Regions from separate parts of the Micromonospora sp. NPDC047074 genome, predicted to be linked through region 2. Evidence: riboswitches for the same ligand, from Rfam matches in the RefSeq annotation. Region 2 holds a riboswitch; each other region holds the start of a gene.
What was found. Region 2 has a riboswitch for cyclic di-AMP ahead of ABZ809_RS03815 (hypothetical protein). Riboswitches for the same ligand answer to the same signal wherever they lie in the genome.
Positions count from the first base shown of each region.

Region 1: another riboswitch for cyclic di-AMP. It lies ahead of ABZ809_RS10190 (C39 family peptidase); the one in region 2 lies ahead of ABZ809_RS03815 (hypothetical protein).
Region 3: another riboswitch for cyclic di-AMP. It lies ahead of ABZ809_RS13280 (hypothetical protein); the one in region 2 lies ahead of ABZ809_RS03815 (hypothetical protein).

Region 1 covers NZ_JBEYVB010000005.1:47,069-50,854, reverse strand. Annotated here, with positions in the region: gene ABZ809_RS10195 (hypothetical protein) at 112-918, shown strand; cyclic di-AMP (ydaO/yuaA leader) riboswitch at 1,187-1,326, shown strand; gene ABZ809_RS10190 (C39 family peptidase) at 1,551-2,396, shown strand; gene ABZ809_RS10185 (alpha/beta fold hydrolase) at 2,503-3,246, shown strand; gene ABZ809_RS10180 (CDP-glycerol glycerophosphotransferase family protein) at 3,279-3,786, opposite strand, start outside.
Region 2 covers NZ_JBEYVB010000002.1:35,867-39,652, forward strand. Annotated here, with positions in the region: gene ABZ809_RS03810 (carbonic anhydrase) at 1-126, shown strand, start outside; gene ABZ809_RS03815 (hypothetical protein) at 247-1,263, opposite strand; cyclic di-AMP (ydaO/yuaA leader) riboswitch at 1,267-1,398, opposite strand; gene ABZ809_RS03820 (YibE/F family protein) at 1,565-2,917, opposite strand; gene ABZ809_RS03825 (hypothetical protein) at 3,246-3,761, shown strand.
Region 3 covers NZ_JBEYVB010000007.1:115,370-119,155, forward strand. Annotated here, with positions in the region: gene ABZ809_RS13270 (PfkB family carbohydrate kinase) at 1-232, opposite strand, end outside; gene ABZ809_RS13275 (SRPBCC family protein) at 422-889, shown strand; gene ABZ809_RS13280 (hypothetical protein) at 1,001-2,068, opposite strand; cyclic di-AMP (ydaO/yuaA leader) riboswitch at 2,081-2,212, opposite strand; gene ABZ809_RS13285 (cation diffusion facilitator family transporter) at 2,368-3,285, opposite strand; gene ABZ809_RS13290 (AAA family ATPase) at 3,365-3,786, opposite strand, start outside.

The sequences.
Region 1 (3,786 bases), on a different contig from region 2:
TCCGCCGAAGCTCATCACCGCACCCGCCCGACGGCGGCCCGTGGCGTCGCCACGCCCGCCCGGGCGCCGCGTGCGCCCCGTTGCCGCACTCGCTGCCGTGAGGTGCCGACCATGGAGATCGTCCTCTACCAGTTCCTGATCGAGGTGCCGCGGGCCGTCGCCATCTGGTCCGGCCTGCTCCTGCTGGCCCTGGCCGTGCTCGCCGTGCTGGTCGCCCGCCCGGAGGGCACCCGTCCGGTCGGCGAGTCGGCCGTCGTGCCGGTCGACGACCCCGCCACCGAGGCGGCCGACCTGCGTCGCTACGCCGGGGAGGTGGCCGTCGCGGCGGCCCGGGCCGCCCGGACCGCCCGGCGACGGCGGGCCGACTGGCTCGCCGCGCAGGAGGAGGCCGATCGGGCCTGGCGGGCGTACGACGAGGCGGAGACGGTCGCCCGCCGGTTCACCGGGGCCGCCGGCCTGCCCGTCCCGCGCACCCCGAGCACGCCCGCCGAGTACGCCGCCCGGGAGCGCTGGCTGCACCACGCCGCGCTGGCGGCCCACTGGCGTGGCGACCTCACCGGCCGCCAGACCGGCGACGTGTTCGGCCGCCGGGCCGGCTGGGATCCCCGTCGGCACCCGGTCGAGCAGGAGATCGTGCTGGCCCGCGCGGTGCGCGACGCGAAGCGGGCCGGCCACCGGGCCGCCGCCGAGCGGGAAAGGGCGGCGTGGCGCGACGCCGACCTGGCGGCCGAAGCGGCGCGCGCACTGGCCCGGGAGGCATACACGGCAGCCTCCCGTCTCCACCCGGCGACGCCCGCCCCCCGAATCGGCGATCTTGCAGTTTCCGCCCCGGCGAACACGGCATTCGCCGCAATTCACGGGCCCAAAGTGCAAGATCGCGGGAGGCGGCGGGCCGGGCTGGTCCCGACGTTTTGGTGACGCCGGTCACGGCGGTGGAGAAACGGTCATTCCGGTGTGGTGGGGGTGATTCTCGTCGGGGGTTCGACGCCGATGTCCGCCAATCGTCCCGTTGTTGCCCCTTAGCGCCTCTGAAAACGGTCGTCCCATTGAGTCAAGTCAGTGCCGAGGTGACCACAAAAAATGTCTTCGGATCAAGGTTTAAGCAGGTGGAGGAGGGTTGGCAGGGCGCGTGACGGACAGTAGTGTCGGCCCGTCCGGTGCGGTACCCGATCGCAAGAGGCGACGCCGCGCCGACCCGCCTAATCGTGAATACGAACCGGGGACCCACTGCTCCATGGGGTGAATCCGCGAGCCTACGGCCCGCGGTAGGGCGTTCTTCCCGCCCGAATCCGTCAGCTAACCCGGTCGGCGGTGCCGGAAGGAGTTCCATCCTCGTGCAGCACCAATACACCCCTCGGTCGGCCCGCCGTCTCCACGGGGCCGTGGTGCCCGTACTCGTCCGGCCACAGGCCGCGAGCTGAGCCACCGGTCACCGTCCGCCGCCCGGCATTCCGGGCGCATCCCCTGAGTGCTCCACCGTCCGCACGGACGCCCGTCCACGCGGCCGGTCCGCCCTGCCCTCGGCACGGAGCCGCTCACCCCCCGAGCCCGTGGAGGAAACCGTGAAGCACCACCTGAAGCGACACCTGCGTCGCCTCACGTCCGAGCGCCCGTACCAGGTGGCCGCCGCGTCCGCCGCGGTGCTGGTGCTGGCGTCGGGCACCGGCGCGCTGCTGGCCGGCACCGACGACGACCCCGCCGCCGCGCAGGCCCCGGTGTCCGCGACCGAGCAGCGGGACGACACCGCCGCCTCGCGTGGCCAGGCCCGGATCGCGACCGTCCCGTCCACCGGCGCGCCGGCCACGTCCAGCGCCGCCCCGTCGGCCAAGGCCACCACCGCCGCCCCGGACCCGGACCTGACCCGCAAGCCGGAGCCGCCGAAGCCGCCGAAGTCCAAGATCCTGGACTACGACTACCAGGCCCAGACCACCTTCTACAACTGCGGTCCGGCCGCCGTCCGGCACGCCCTCAGCGCCGCCGGGATCGCGCGCAGCCAGGACGCCCTCGGTGCGCAGCTGGGCACCGACGAGATGGGCACCGACTCGGCCGAGGACACCACCCGGGTGCTGAACGCGACGGTGAAGGGTGACCCGTACCGGACCCGCATGATCCCGGGCGGCGCCGCGACGCCGGCCCAGATGGACCGGCTCCAGGACGATGTCGTCGCCGCCATCACCGGTGGGCGGGGCGTCGTGGTGAACGTCGCCGGCAGCGCCACGGACAACAGCGGTGGCTGGCACTCGTTCCCCGGCGGCCACTACATCGCGGTGGTCGGCTACCAGGACGAGGGCCGGCTCGTGAAGATCGCCGACTCGGCGAACCCGGCGACCGCGTCGTACTGGATGAGCACGATCGCCCTGGCGAACTGGGCCGCCACCCGCGGCTACTCCGCCTGACCGACGACCTCGACGGGCGTCGGCCCCCACCCGGGGGCCGGCGCCCGTTGTCGGCTGCGGGTCAGGGCCCTCGCCGAGGCATCCGGTGGATGGCACACTGCGCCCCATGGTCGACGAATCGGATGACCGGGACGGCCGCCGGGTCCTGCTGCTGCTGCACGGCATGGGCGCGACCGGCGACGTGTGGCTGCCCTGGGCGCCGCTGCTGGAGCGTCGGTGGGCGGGGCGGTGGCTGGCGCCGGACCTCGCCGGTCACGGCTGGTCGCCGCCGCTGCCGGAGTACTCGTTCGCCGCCCTGGCCGCCCGGGTCGCCACCGGCCTCGGGCCCGGGGACCGGCTCGTCGTGCTGGGGCACTCCCTGGGTGGCGTGGTCGGGCTGGCGCTGGCCGCCCGTGGCGCCGGACTGCCGGTCGACGCCGTCGTCGGGCTCGGCATCAAGGCCGTCTGGTCGCCGGCCGAGCTGGCGAAGGCCGGGGAACTGGCCGTCCGGCCGGTGGCCTGGTTCGCCAGCCGGGACGAGGCGGCCCGCCGTCACCTGCGGGTGGCCGGCCTGACCGGGCTCTTCGCCCCGGACCACCCGGTCGTCGGTGCCGGACTGCGGCAGGTCGACGGTCGCTGGCGGCTGGCGATGGACCCGGCCGCGTTCGCCGTGGGCGAGCCGGAGCTGCCCGCCCTGCTGGCGGCGACCGACGTGCCGGTGCTGCTGGCCCGGGGCGAACACGATCCCATGGTCACCGACGCTCAGCTCGCGGAGCTGGGCGTGCCGGTCGCGACGCTGCCCGGCCTGGGGCACAACGCCCACGTCGAGGCCCCCGAGGCGGTCCTGGACCTCGTCGACGCGTACCGCTGACCGAAGCCGCGCGGCGGGACCGGGCAGGTACGTCAGGTGGCGGGGGAGAGCGACGCGTCGTCCGGGTCGACGGGACGGCCGGCCCCGTCGGCGGCACGCGGGGTCGGCGGGTTCCAGCCCCGGTCGAGCTGGTGCCGGGCGGCTTCCAGGAACGCCTCGGCGTACGACTCGGCGGGGAAGTCGCCCAGGTAGCGGGTCCGGGTGACCCAGCGCGCCGAGGCCAGGGGATCGGTGTCGAGCAGCGCGGCCAGCACCTCGTCCACGTTGGACATGTCGCGCCGCAGCACGTAGCCCGAGCCGGCCAGCGGGAACCGCTCGGTGAACCGGTCACCCTCGCCGCCCATGTCCGTCACCGCGTACGGCTTGCCGGAGTAGAGGTAGTCGGAAATCACCCCCGACACGTCGGAGACCAGCGCGTCAGAGCGGTTCACGCACTCGGTCAGGGTCAGCTCACGACTCGCGGCGGCGCCGAAGACGTGCTGCCGGCCGCTGCGGGCCCGGTCCGCGGCGAGCAGCTCGGTGAGCCGGCCCAACTGTCGC
Region 2 (3,786 bases):
GCCGGGCGGTGCGCGGTGGTCGGCATGTCGTACCGCCTGGCCGCCGGTGAGGTGCGGACGGTGGCCGGGGTGCCCGCTGACGCGGTCGACGTGGCCGAGCCGGCCGCCAGCGCCGCGCTCGCCTGACTCCATCCGTCGAACCCGGCCCCGCACGCTCCCCGGCCGGCCGCTCGCCTGGCGACGCCCCCCCACGACACAGCAGGGCCGCCCCGGACGGATCGGGGCGGCCCTGCTGTGTCGCAGAGGCTAGAGCAGTGACACGTGGACGTGGTCCGTGTGGTTCGACGGGCCGCTGTAGGAACTCCAGCCGGTCGTCGGGAACCAGATCTGCCGGTTCCAGATCACGTAGTAGATGCCGAGCCGGTCGGCGTTGCGGACCAGGAACGCGGTCAGGTTGTTGCCGTACATGTAGGTGTCGTCGTTGTGCCAGGGGGAGAAGCCGCTCCTCTGCAACGACCAGTCACAGGCCCGGCCCTTCGGATGTTCGTACGGCCCACCGGAGCGGTAGCAACCGACGAACCGGTTGAAGCCGGCCCGCTTGACCTCCTTGTACATGTGCAGCGTGCGTGCCGTGATGCAGCCGGAGGTGGTGGGGTCGTTCTCGGTGCAGCCCAGCGGCTTCCAGTCGCCGTCGGCGGTGCGCCCCGGGGCCATCCTGGCCACCGGCGAGGTGGCGACCACCTTGCCCTTGGTCAGCCCTCTGCCGCCCACCAGGGCCAGGGCCTTCTCCGCCTCGCGCTTGCCGCGGTTCAACTCGTTCGCGAGCTTCGCCTGCTCGCGGACCTCGGCGTCGAGCGCCAGCTTGGCCTGCTCGGCGCGGGTCTTGACCGCGTTCACCTCGGCGAGCTTCTTGGAGTTGACCATGTTCAGCTCGTCGAGGGCGGCGGCGCGCTGGACGAACGAGTCGGGGTCGGTGGTGCCCAGCAGCATCGACACCGCGCCGATCCGCCCGGTCCGGTAGGACTGGGCGGCGATCTGGCTCACCTGCGGGGCCAGCGCGTCCAGTTGGGCCTGCGACCGGTCGACCTCCAGGGCCAGTTCGAGCTGGCGCTTCTTCGACTTCGCCAGCTTCGCCTTGGCCTGCACGTACGACCGGGTCCGGGCCTCGATCAGGTCGTCGAGCAGCTTGGGCTCGTCGTCCCCGTGCCCCGAGGGTTTGGGTGGGGTGGGCGCCGCCACCGCCGGAAGGGGTCCGGCGAAGACCGCCAGGGCGGCGAACACGGCCACCACGGGCGTCAACCAGCGGCGTAGGGGTGCCGTCACAGTTTTCCCTTCCGTCGACCGCCGACCGGGTTAGCTGACGGGTTCGGGGCGGAAGTGGCCCCTACCGCTGTCGCGGATTCACCCCACGTGCCTGGGTCCCCGGCTCGCCTTGCGGCGATTGGGCGGTGGCACCGCAGGCGCCGCTGCGCGCCTTCGGCGGTGACCGGCAGCGAGATTACCCGAGAGGCCTTCCTGGGATCTACGTCCCTAAGCCGACTAAATGCGTCATTTCGTGACGGCGGAGGGTGACCAGTGACGCGTTTATCAGGATCGAAGTCCCGACCCGTCACACTGCGTGGTGTCACCATGCGGTCTCCGTACTCCTGCCCCCGTCGGGCCATCCGCTGCGGGCGGTGGCAGTCGGGTCCGTGGCGCGTGCCCCGCCGAGCGCCTCCAGCGCCTCGGACCGGTCGGCCGCCGGTCGGGGAGCCGGCGTGGTCGGGGGTTCGGCTTGCTCGGAAACTTCACCGCCGCGCCGCCCGGCGGTGGTCACCACGGCCGCCAGCCCGGTGGTCAGCGGCACGGCGGCGATCAGGCCCAGGGTGGCGACCGCGCTGCGGACGATCTCCTGGGCCAGGAACTCGCTGGTCAGAATCTGGGTCACCGCCCGGGAATCGGCGGTCAGCAGGAGCAGCACCGGCAGGGAGGCGCCGGCGTACGCCAGCACGATGGTGTTCACCGTCGAGGCGATGTGGGCGCGGCCGACCCGGGTCGCCGCGCGGTAGAGCTGCATCCGGGACAGCCCCGGGTTGGCGTGCGCCAACTCCGTGACCGTGGCGGCCTGGGTCACCGTGACGTCGTCGAGTACGCCGAGAGATCCGATGATGATCCCGGCCAGCAGCAGGCCGTGCAGGTCCACGTCGACCTGGAGCACGGACAACGTGGTGGCGTCCTCGGAGCCGAACCCGGTCAGGTGGGTCGCGGCGGTGGCGATGGTGCCCAGCACGCCGGTCAACACCAGGCTGCCCAGCGTGCCGAGCACGGCTACCGAGGTCTGTGCGGTCACGCCGTGGGTCAGGTAGAGCACCACGAACATGATCAGGGCGGCACCGACGACCGCGACCAGCAGCGGGGGGCTCCCGGCGCTGATGCCGGGCAGCACGAAGGTCAGCAGGATGGCGAAGCTCGCCGCCAGGCCGGCCAGCGCGGCCAGCCCGCGCCACCGCCCGAACGCGACGATCGCGGCCGCGAAGAGCACCACCAGCCAGACCAGCGGCTTGCCGCGCTGGTGCTCCGCGATGTTGTAGGTGCTGATCGAGGGGTCGGCGGGGTCGGTGAGCTGGACCAGGATGATCTCGTCGCCCACGGCGACGGCCGGCGCGCCGGGACCGGCCGGCACCGGCGTCTCCACCTGCTGACCGGCGGCGGGGCCGTCGTCCACCCGTACGGTGACCGTCCCGCAGGGGCCCTGCGCCCCGTCCGGGCCTCCCTCCGGGGTTTCCGGGGCCGGTGGGCACGGCTCCGTCACCACCCGCGTCACCGTGCCGTGCTGCCGGGGCGGTTCGGTGCCGGCCGCGGGGTCGGGCGCGTCCCACGGCCACAGCACCAGGGCGGCGATCAGCGTGGCGACGAAGAGGGGCACCACCGTCGCCACGAGGATCCGTCGCACCCCGGGCGGGGCGGATGGAGCAGGCCGGGTGTGGTCGGCGCCCATCGAGTCTCTCTCCCAACGATTCCGGGCGGGGGCGTGCGGGCGGGCCGGTTCAGCCCCGTCGCGTTGCCGGGGCGTGGACCGTACCCGTGCGGCGGTGCGGTGACGTGCCGCGGTCGTCGTCCCCCGCCCGGTCGGGGGCGCGCGGCGGGCGGTACGAAATCCGGAGGGTCACCGGCCGAATGGTAGCCACCCCGGCGTCCCGGCGCAGTTCGTGCGGGCGGTGTCGGGGTGTGGGTCCGGCCGGAACCGTTGTGATTCCGGTCCCGGTCGGGTGTCGTGCCCGCGTGGTGGCCCGCGGCGGCCGGGCCGACCCGCTAGCGTCCCAGGTGTGCGGACGACGGTGACGGCGGCGTGGTGGGCCCGGGTCCCGCTGCTCGTCTGCACGCTGCTCGGTCTGGCCGCGATGCACACCATCGGCCACGACTCGCACCCGACGGGACACTCCGGCACCCCGCCGGCACACGCCGCCGGGCCGGCACACGCCGCCGGGCCGGGTTCGCACGGCGACGGGGTGGGCGCGCCGGTGGTGGCCCGGCCCGACACCCTTCTCCCGTACGCCGCCGGATCGGTTCTCCGGTCCGGCGCGGGCTGCCCCGGTGACTGCGGGTCCGACCGGCTCCTGCCGTCCAGTGGCCCGGGCGGAGGGCTGCCCGGTTGGGGCGTGTGCCTGGCGGTGCTGGGTGCGTTCGCGGTCACCCTGCTGTTCGCCGCGCTGCTGTCGGCCGTCGTACGCGCTGCCGGCCCGCCGGGGGGTGGCTCGGGCGGCTCCGCTCCCTCGTCCCGGGCCCCGCCACCCCGGCCGGTGGGCCTGCGGCTCGCCACGGTCTCGGTGCTGCGCAGATAGGACGCGTCCGGTGCGGTCCGGCGGT
Region 3 (3,786 bases), on a different contig from region 2:
GCACGACCTTCAGGTCCACCCCCTCGCTGACCAGCAGCGGCTCCAACACCTGGCCGATCTCGCCGCCGAGCGCGGTGCAGAGCACCACGTCGACCCCGAGCGACAACACCATCCGGGCCTGCCACACGCCCTGCCCGCCGGGGTGCAGGTGTAGCTCCGGTGCCTCGCTGGGCTGGTCGACGGTCACCGTCAGCCGGGGCGTGGGCGCGAAGACCATCACGTGCCCGCTCATCCGCCGAATCCGTCCATGCGCACATCCTCCACCGGCCGACACGTGCGGCGACCATCCATCTGCTGACCGTAGTGGGGCGGCTGCGTACACGCCGGCTGACCAGGTGTGATCGGCGCGCCGTTGCCAGCGGGTCGGGCATGGGCGACGATCGGGCGACGATCGGGCGACCACCGAGGGCGGGGGGCCGGCATGCTCAGGCGAGACTCGTTCAGCTACACCGTCCAGGCGTGCTGCTCCCTGCCGGAGGCCGCCGCGTTGCTCGCCGACCCCACCCGGCAGGAGCACCTGCACCCGTTGATCGTGCGGGTCCGCCGGGTGCCGCCCCGCCCCGGCGCCCGTGCCAGCTACGAGATCACCGATCGGCTGGCGGCCGGGCCGGTGCGCCTGCCGGTCACCTACCGGGCCGACGTCGTCGTCGACGACCCGGACGAGGTCGTCATCGTGGCCCGCCAGTGGCCGGCCACCACCGTGCGCAACCACACCCGGTTGCGGGCGGAACCGGACGGGTCGGTCCGGATCGACGTTCAGATCACCCTGACCGCGCCCGCACCGCTCTTCGGCTACGCGTTCCGCCAGGCCCGCGCCGCCCACCTCGGGCTGGCCGCCCGCCTCGCTGCCGCCCTCGGCCCGCATCCGGGCGAGCAGCCGGCCGGCTGACCGCCCGGGCGGCTGCGGGGGCGCGCGGGAGCACCGCCGTCCGTGCGTACGCCGCCGGCCGCGGGCGGCCCCGGTGGCCCGCGCCGGGCGGGTCACCGGGGCCGGAAAGCGTCAGTAGACCGACAGGTGCACGTGGTTGGTGTGGTCGCTGGACGGGTCGCCGTTGGCCCCGCTGTACGACTTCCAGCCGCTGCTGGGCAGCCAGATCTGCCGGTACCAGATCACGTAGAGCACGGCGAGCCGGTCGGCGTTGCGCACGAAGTACGCGGCCAGGTTGTTGCCGTACGTCCGGTCGCCCCCGGTGGCGTCCCCGCCGAAGCCGCCCTTCTGGGCCGCGAAGTCGCAGGCCCGGCCCTTCGGGTGCTCGCCGGAGCCGCCCGAGCGGTAGCAGGAGACGTAGCGGGTGAAGCCCGCCGCCTTGGCCTGGTTGAGCGCGTGCAGGGTGCGCGGGGTGATGCAGCCGTTGGCGGGGGTGGGGTCGTTGACGCTGCACGACTCGGACGGCCAGGAGCCGTCGGGGTTGCGCGGCGCCGCCTTCGCCGTCTTGGTCGAGGTGCCGCCCGGCGAGCCGCCCCCGCCCGCGGCCTGCTGCCGGTTGGCGACCGTCAGCGCCCGCTCGGCCTGTTCCTTGCGCTTGGCCATCACGGTGACCTGCTTGCGCTGCTCCCGGATCTCGCCGTCCAGGGCGAGCTTGGTGCGGGTGGCCTCGTCGCGGGTCCGCTGGAGGTCACGCAGGGCGCGGTCCTCGTTGGCGGCGACCGCGTCGAGGGCGGCGGCCCGGTCCAGGAAGCCGTCCGGCGAGTTGGCGTTGAGCAGGGCGGAGGCGGCGCCGAGCCGGCCGGTGCGGTAGGCGACCCCGGCGATCTCCCCGACCTTCGCGGTGCGGTCGGCCAGCTCGGTCTCGGTCGTCTTGAGCTGGACGGCGAGCTGCTGCTGCCGCTTGGCCGACGTCTCCAGGGCGCGCTTGGCGTCGAGGTAGCCCTTGCTGGCGGCCTCCAACTGGGCCCGCAGAGCGGGGGTGCCGCCCTCCTCGTCCTGCCCGGGTGCCGCGGCCAGCAGGCCGGTGCGGGCCGCGGCCGCCGCCGGGGCGGCGGTGACCGGGGCCACCGCGGCGCCGAGGGCGAGCGTTGCCGCGATCAGGGCCGCCATCCGGGCGGCACGTCGTCGTACGGGGGCCATCACTGGCATACGTGTTCCTTCCGTCAGCCGCCGACCGGGTTAGCTGACGGGTTCGGGACGGAAGATCCCTACCGCTGACGCGGATGCACCCCACGAACGTGGTTCCCCGGTTCGCCCCGAGGGGCGATTAGGCGGCGGCCACCGCCGGCACCGGTGGGGTGCCGCCTGGCGGAGGCCGAAGCCGAGCCTACCGGTGCCCGTGTGGTCGATGTAGCGCACGTGACTCAGCGTGCGCCCATCGAATACGGCCAAACCCGGCAGAAGGCAACAATACTACCGCAGATTTAAGGTTCTGCTCATTACCACTCGACCGCCCCGCAGGCCCCGGTGGCGGCTCCCGGCTCGATCTGCAACGTGGCGTGGTCGATCTGGAAGTCCTCGTGCAGGGCCGCACGGGCGGCGCCCAGCACCGCGCCGACCTCCGCGCCGGGCGCCATGGTCAGGTGCGCCGAGGCCACCTCCATGCCGGAGGTCAGCGTCCAGACGTGCAGGTCGTGCACCTCGGCGACGCCGGGCACGGCGGCCAGCCGGTCGTGCACGGCGGTGACCTGGAGGTGCTCCGGTGCGGCCTGCACCAGGATGCGCAGCGCGGCCCGCCCCAGCCGCCAGGTGCGCGGCAGGATGAACAGCCCGATCGCGACCGCCACCACCGGGTCGGCCCACCACCAGTCGGTGACGGTGATCAGCAGGGCCGCCCCGATCACGCCGAGTGAGCCCAGGAGGTCGCCCAGCACCTCCAGGTACGCGCCGTGGACGTTGATGCTCTCCTTCGCCCCGGAACGCAGCAGCGCGAAGGCGCCGATGTTGGCGAGCAGGCCGAGCACGGCGACGACCAGCATCGGGCCGGCCAGCACCTCGGGCGGGTCGCCGAAGCGCCGCACCGCCTCGATCACGACGTAGACCGCGACGCCGGAGAGCAGCACGGCGTTGGCCAGCGCCGCCAGCACCTCCAGCCGGTAGAGGCCGAAGGTGCGCTGCGGGTCCGCCCCCGCCCGCCGGGTGGCGGTGATCGCCGCGAGCGCCATGCCGATGCCGAGCACGTCGGTGAACATGTGCCCGGCGTCGCTCAGCAGGGCCAGTGAGCCGGTGCGGAAGGCGGCCACCGCCTCCACCACCATCAGGCCGGCGAGCAGCCCGAACGCCGCCCAGAGCCGGCCCTGGTGGCGGTGCGCGGCGTTCGCCACCGAGCCGTGATGGTGGTCATGACCTGCGCCCACGCGACCACCTTCCGTCAGGCGTCCGGATCCGCGTTCAATGTATGTTCACATCGCTATGTGTGCAAGTGAGTGTCGGGCGTCAGTCGGTCGGATCGACGGTGGTCAGCCGCTGGGTCGCCCGGGAGAGCGCGACGTAGAGCGTGCGTACCCCCGAACCCGGATCGGACCGGATCTCGCCCGGGGCGACGAGGACGACGCCGTCGTACTCCATGCCCTTGGCCTCCAGGCTGGTCACCACCTGCAGGCGCGGCGCGGCGAGCGCGCCCAGCCAGCCGGCCACCTCGTCGCGGCGCGGCACCGGCGTGATCACGCCGACGGTGCCCTCGACCTCGGCGAGCAGCGCGGTGGCCGCCGTCACGACGGCGGGCCGGAGCTCGGCCCTCGGCACCGCCAGCTCTACCGGGTCGACGCCGGTGGAGCGCACCGCCCTGGGCAGCGGGAGATCCGGGTGCAGCCGGCGGATCTCGGCCGCCGCCACGGCGAAGATCTCCGCCGAGTTGC